Regions from separate parts of the Streptomyces sp. NBC_00078 genome, predicted to be linked through region 1. Evidence: riboswitches for the same ligand, from Rfam matches in the RefSeq annotation. Region 1 holds a riboswitch; the other holds the start of a gene.
The links. Region 1 has a riboswitch for glycine ahead of gcvT (glycine cleavage system aminomethyltransferase GcvT). Riboswitches for the same ligand answer to the same signal wherever they lie in the genome.

Region 1 (3,400 bases):
GAACTCCGTGATGCCGACCGTCGAGACGCCGTCCTCGGCGGCCGACAGCCACTCGTGCTCCTTGCTGTAGCGCAGCTGCTGGGGGTTGCTCATGGCCTGAATTCTCCTGTACGCGAGGGAGTGCTGATGAATGGGTGACTGCTGGATACGCGTGTGAGCAGGGAAGATGTGCGCGGGGTCACGTCCGTGGACGGGCCGCCCGCCGCCCAGTTTCTACTTCTGGCGCTTGTAGAACGGCAACGCCACGACCTCGTACGGTTCGTGACTGCCCCGGATGTCCACGCCCACGCCGGGCGCCCCAGGGGCCGCGTGCGCCGCGTCGACGTACGCCATCGCGATCGGCCTGCCCAGCGTGGGGGAGGGCGCACCGGAGGTGACCTCGCCGATCACCTCACCGCCGGCCACGACCGGGTAACCGGCGCGCGGGACCCGGCGGCCCTCGGCGACCAGGCCGACCAGGACGCGCGGCGGGTTCGACTCGGCGCGCGCGGCGGCCTCCCGCAGGGCCTCGCGGCCCACGAAGTCGCCCTCCTTGTCGAACTTCACCACCCGTCCGAGCCCGGCGTCGAAGGGCGTGAGCGAGGTGGACAGCTCGTGCCCGTACAGCGGCATGCCCGCCTCCAGGCGCAGGGTGTCCCGGCAGGACAGTCCGCAGGGGACCAGCCCGGCGGACGCGCCGGCCTCGGTCAGCGCCTGCCACAGCTTCTCCGCGTCGCCGGGGGCGACGAACAGCTCGAAGCCGTCCTCGCCGGTGTAGCCGGTGCGCGCGACGAGGGCCGGGACGCCGGCGACGGTGCCGGGCAGGCCGGCGTAGTACTTCAGGGCGTCGAGGCCGGCGTCGGTGAGGGAGGCGAGGATGCCCGCGGCCTCCGGGCCCTGCACGGCGATGAGCGCGTACGCGTCCCGGTCATCGCGCACCTCGGCGTCGAAGCCGGCGGCCCGCTCGGTGAGCGCGTCCAGCACCACCTGGGCGTTGGAGGCGTTGGCGACGACCAGGTACTCGCTCTCGCCGAGCCGGTAGACGATCAGGTCGTCGAGGATGCCGCCGTCGGCCCGGCAGATCATGGTGTAGCGGGCGCGGCCGACGCCGACGGAGGCGATGTTGCCGACCAGGGCGAAGTTCAGGAGCTGGGCGGCCTGCGGGCCGGTCACGGCGATCTCGCCCATGTGGGAGAGATCGAAGAGTCCGGCCTTCGTCCGTACGGCGAGATGCTCGTCGCGCTCGGAGCCGTAGCGCAGGGGCATGTCCCAGCCGGCGAAGTCGGTCATCGTCGCACCGAGGGAACGATGCAGGGCGTCGAGCGCGGTACGACGGATGTGGGTACTGCTCATCGGACGGTCGTCTCCCAGGGCATAGCGGGACAGGCGAGGGCATTCCTCCCCATCTGTCATCGGAACCTGAGAGGTTCGCCATGACCGCTCGCGGCATGGCTTGCACCGTGGGTGGGACCACCGGGAACGGCGGCCCGCTTTTCAGATGTGCCTCGCCCGCGCGGTAACGGGGCCTGAGAGATTCAAGGGAGGGACTTGCTCCTTCGGCGCCCCAGCGATCTGGTGCTGGGGACTCTCCCGCGCGGATTCAAACGGCCGGTATGCAGTTGGCGCGCACATCATCGCACGCCGGGTCCGAGGGTGGCAGGCCCGGTCTGTAACCGGCTTGTGGCAAGGCGATCACGAAAACACGAGACACCGCGCATTACCTTCTCTTTACACTCGGAGGGCAGGGGACTCCGAACCCGGCCCCAGGGGAGGACGATCACGGTGGACAGGACCACGGCGTACGCCACGAGCCCGGCCGTCGCGCTGCCCGAGCAGCCCGCGGCCCCGGCCCAGGAGGCGTGTGGCGTCCGGCCGGAACCCGTGGTCCGCGATCTGCGCGACCGTTCGGGGCGCAGCCCGCACGCCCTGCTCTTCGGCCCCCGCGATCTCGTGGTGGTCACCGGCCTGCCCGGCAGCGGCAAGTCCACGCTGATGGAGCGCGCGGTGCGTGGCGTCCGTATCGACTCGCAGGACGCCCGCGACCGGTGGGACGCCCGCGCGTCCCGCTTCCTGCCGTACGCGGTCTACCGCCCCCTCGTCCGGCTCGCCCACTACGCCGGGCTGCATCGCGCCCTGCGCGGCGGCGAGGGCGTCGTCGTGCACGACTGCGGCACCCAGGCCTGGGTGCGGGGCTGGCTGGCCCGCGAGGCCCGGCGCCGCGGCGGCACCCTGCACCTCGTGCTGCTCGACGTCCCGCCCGGCGCGGCGCTTCTGGGCCAGCGCGAGCGCGGCCGCGGCGTCTCCCGCTACGCGTTCCTGCGTCACCGCACGGCGGCCGGCCGGCTGATCCGTGCGGTGGAGCGGGGCGATCTGCCCGAGGGGGTCGGCTCGGCGGTGCTGCTGGACCGGGACGCGGCGGACGTACTGCGCAGGATCGGCTTCACGGGCTGACCCCTTTGTCCGTCCCACCCGTTAGCCTTTCCGGGCACAGCAGTGGTTCTCAGCAGGCAGTGGTTCTCAGCAGGCGGTCGGACACAGATGGACTTCCCAGCGGATCTTCCCGCGGACTTTCCCGTACAGGCACACCCCCATCCGCACGGCGGATGGCCAGGCAACGAACTGGAGGAGGTGCTGTCGGCCTCCCTCGGCATGCCCTCGGCGGGCGGCCGGATCATCGAGGTGCTCGGACGCAGCTTCGTCTGGGTCCCGCTGCCCAGCGGCGGCGGCCCGAACAGCGGCCCGCTCGACCTGCCGACGCTGGAGATCGAGGGCCAGGCCTATGTCCCGGTCTTCAGCTCCGAGGAGCAGTTCCGCCAGGTCGTCGGCTCGCACATGTCGTACACGATCGCCCCGGCCGTCGAGTTCGCCCGCGGGCTGCCCCCGCAGGTGGGTCTCGCGCTCAACCCCGACGGCGTGGTCGGCGTCCCCCTTCCGCCGGCCGCGGTCGCCGAGCTGTGCCGGGTGGGCCGCACCCCGCTGGACGGCCCGGCCGCCGGCGCCCGCGTCAAGCTCTTCGAACCGGACTGGCAGGACGACCCGGTCGACTTCCTGGCCGCGGCCTGTGCCGAGTTCGCGCAGACGGGCGTGGTCGTCACGGCCCGCCGCTGCCTCGCCCTCGTCGAGACGGCGGCCCCGGTGATGTTCGTGGGCGTCGAACTCTCCCAGCGGGAGGGCGACCTGCGGGCGCTTCCCCTGGCCGCCCTGGAGCGGGCGGCGACCGCGGTTCCCACCCCGTGGCCGGTCAACCTGGTCCTCCTGGACGTGACGGACGACCCGGTGGCGAACTGGATGCGAGAACAGGTGCGCCCGTTCTATACGGGTGATCACGTGTGAGCGCCGCCAGGGGCGAAGGCACAACAAGTCCGGCACTCCCGGGCGCTTAAGCTGTTGGCAGAAGTGGGCAACTTCCAGAAGGGGCGGT
Region 2 (3,400 bases), 5.0 Mb from region 1:
GGCCCACGGGCACGCGCTGCACGCCATGGCGCTGGCACACGACGACCGGCCCGTGGTCGCGGAGCGTGAGGCCAAGTCGGTGTCGGTCGAGGACACCTACGACGTGGACATCCACGACCGGCTGAGGGTGGGCCTCGAGGTGCAGCGGCTGGCCGAGCGGTGCGTGCGGCGGCTGCGCGGCGCGGGGCTTTCGGGGCGGACCATCGTGCTCAAGGTGCGGCGCTACGACTTCTCGACGCTCACCCGTTCAGAGACGCTGCGGGGGCCCACCGACGATCCGGGAGTGGTGCGGGAGGCGGCCGCCCGGCTGCTGGACATGGTGGACACCACCGGTGGCGTACGACTGCTCGGTGTCGGGGTCAGCGGGCTCGCCGACTACACGCAGGAGGATCTGTTCGCGCAGGCCGCGGGGGAGCGGGCGGAGGTGTCGGTGGAGGAGACGGCGGACGAACCCGCACCGGAGCAGGAGACACCCGCCGAGCGGCGCTGGCCCGCCGGGCACGACGTGCGGCATGCCGGGTTCGGGCACGGGTGGGTGCAGGGCAGCGGGCTCGGGCGGGTCACCGTGCGGTTCGAGACGCCCGACTCGGAGCCGGGGCGGGTGCGGACGTTCCGGACCGACGACCCCGATCTGGAGCAGGCGGATCCGCTGCCGTTGGTGGCGGGTGGATCCGGGGCTTCCGTGAAGGGGGACCCATGTTGACGTGCCTCAGGCGTCGGCATCCTCCGCGCCCGCGATTCTGCCGAACGACCGGTCCGGGACCGAGGGAGGAGAGGCGATGTCGAGACCGTAGTGGTGGTAGAGCTGAAGCTCCTGTTCGGGGGAGAGGTGGCGGCCGACCCCGAAGTCGGGGGCGTCCTTGATGAGAGTGCGGTCGAAGGGGACGTGGAGGGTGCCCTCGACCAGTTCACTGGGCTCCAGGGGGACGAAGGCGTCCCGGGAAAACAGGCCGGTGCGTATGGCCGCCCACTCCGGCACGCCGGTCGCGTCGTCGAGATAGACCTCGTCGATGGTGCCGAGCTTGGTGCCGTTGCGGTCGAACGCCTTGCGGCCGATCAGGTTGCGCGGATCGATGTCGGTCTGCACGGGCCCTCCACTTGGTCGCAACTCATTCGTAAGCACTACAAAAGAGCACATAGGGGCAGGCGGCCACTCGAAGGACCGGGTGGTGCGCTCGCTGGTAGGCTGACAGCGGCTGCTGACCCCGTGCGGGAGAGTCCTCCGGACGCCACCGGAGGCGCCGAAGGAGCAAATCCTCCCCGGAATCTCTCAGGCTCACGTACCGCGCGGACGAGGTCACTCTGGAAAGCAGGGCGGGTGTCGACGGCTTCCGCTCTCACCGACGGTGAAAGCCGGACATCCTCGGGTGATCCGGTGAAGCTCTCAGGTCGAGATGACAGAGGGGGAGGCCGATCGGGTACCCGCGCCGTGGTACCCCTCGAAGGTCGTGGCAGACCAGGAGGCCTCCGCAAATGACCGCCCATCGCATTCCGCTCTCCGAGCTCGAGAAGGGGATTCCCTTCGAGCAGCGTCACATCGGCCCCGATCATGAGGCTCGGGCCAAGATGCTCGCGCATGTCGGCTACGGCTCTCTGGACGAGCTCACGGCCGCCGCGGTGCCGGATGTGATCAAGAACGCCGATGCCCTGGATCTGCCGGGCGCGCGTACCGAGGCCGAGGTGCTGGCCGAGCTGCGTTCGCTGGCGGATCGGAACCAGGTTCTCGATTCCATGATCGGGCTGGGGTACTACGGGACCTTCACCCCGCCCGTCATCCTGCGCAATGTGATGGAGAATCCCGCCTGGTACACGGCGTACACGCCCTACCAGCCGGAGATCTCGCAGGGGCGCCTCGAAGCCTTGCTGAACTTCCAGACGATGGTCGCCGACCTCACCGGGCTGCCGACCTCCGGTGCCTCGCTGCTCGACGAGGGCACGGCCGCCGCCGAGGCCATGGCGCTGTCCCGGCGCATGGGCAGGAACAAGAAGGGCCTGTTCCTCATCGACGCGGACGTGCTGCCCCAGACCGTCGCCGTGATCGAGACCCGCGCCGAGCCGACGGGCGTGGAGGTCGTGGTCGCCGACCTCAGCGAGGGCATTCCGGCGGAGATCGCCGGGCGTGAGATCAACGGCGTGCTGGTCCAGTACCCGGGTGCCTCCGGTGTCGTACGCGACATCAAGGCGTTGATCGACCAGGCACACGAGCTCGGCGCGCTCGTCACCGTCGCCGCCGACCTGCTCGCGCTGACGCTGCTGAAGTCGCCCGGCGAGCTCGGTGCGGACATCGCCGTCGGTACGACGCAGCGGTTCGGTGTGCCGATGGGCTTCGGCGGGCCGCACGCCGGCTACATGGCCGTACACGAGAAGTTCGCGCGCAGCCTGCCAGGGCGGCTCGTGGGTGTGTCCGTGGACGCCGACGGGCACAAGGCCTACCGGCTGGCGCTGCAGACCCGCGAGCAGCACATCCGGCGCGAGAAGGCGACCAGCAACATCTGCACCGCCCAGGTGCTGCTCGCCGTCATGGCCGGTATGTACGCCGTGTACCACGGGCCCGAGGGGCTGAGGGGCATAGCTCAGCGCACCCACCGGTACGCCACGATCCTCGCCGCGGGGCTCACCGCCGGCGGTGTCGAGGTCGTGCACGGCTCGTACTTCGACACGCTCACCGCGCGCGTCGCCGGGCACGCAGCCGACGTCGTCGCAGCCGCGCGCGAGAACGGCGTCAACCTCCACCTCGTGGACGCCGACCATGTGTCGATCGCCTGTGACGAGACCACCGCGCGGGCCCAACTGGGTGCCGTGTGGGCCGCTTTCGGGGTCGAGGGTGACATCGAGGCGCTGGACGAGGCCGCCGGGGAGGCGATCCCGCAGGCCCTGCTGCGCAATGACGCCTTCCTCACCCACCCCGTCTTCCACGAGCACCGCTCCGAGACCGCGATGCTGCGCTACCTGCGCCGGCTCGCCGACCGCGACTACGCGCTCGACCGCGGCATGATCCCCCTGGGCTCCTGCACCATGAAGCTCAACGCGACCACGGAGATGGAGCCGGTCACCTGGCCCGAGTTCGGGCAGCTGCACCCGTTCGCGCCCGCCGATCAGGCGCAGGGGTACCTCACGCTCATCCGTGAGCTGGAGGAGCGGCTCGCCGAGGTCACCGGGTACGACAAGGTGTCGCTGCAGCCCAACGCCGGTTCGCAGGGCGAGCTGGCCGGGCTGCTCGCCGTCCGCGGATATCACCGGGCGGCCGGGGACGAGCAGCGGACCGTGTGTCTGATCCCGTCCTCCGCGCACGGCACGAACGCCGCCAGCGCCGTCATGGCCGGCATGAAGGTCGTCGTCGTGAAGACCGCCGAGGACGGTGAGATCGACGTCGAGGACCTGCGGGCGAAGATCGAGCAGT

Region 2: linked by a shared signal. The riboswitch ahead of gcvP (aminomethyl-transferring glycine dehydrogenase) and the one ahead of gcvT (glycine cleavage system aminomethyltransferase GcvT) in region 1 are both predicted to bind glycine.

What each region holds. Positions count from the first base shown of each region.
Region 1 is NZ_JAPELX010000001.1:6,453,484-6,456,883, forward strand. It holds gene gcvH (glycine cleavage system protein GcvH) at 1-93, opposite strand, end outside; gene gcvT (glycine cleavage system aminomethyltransferase GcvT) at 214-1,332, opposite strand; glycine riboswitch at 1,376-1,483, opposite strand; glycine riboswitch at 1,484-1,582, opposite strand; gene OOK07_RS30455 (AAA family ATPase) at 1,756-2,430, shown strand; gene OOK07_RS30460 (enhanced serine sensitivity protein SseB) at 2,518-3,312, shown strand.
Region 2 is NZ_JAPELX010000001.1:1,409,124-1,412,523, reverse strand. It holds gene OOK07_RS06575 (DNA polymerase IV) at 1-703, shown strand, start outside; gene OOK07_RS06570 (PRC-barrel domain-containing protein) at 710-1,087, opposite strand; glycine riboswitch at 1,201-1,296, shown strand; gene gcvP (aminomethyl-transferring glycine dehydrogenase) at 1,474-3,400, shown strand, end outside.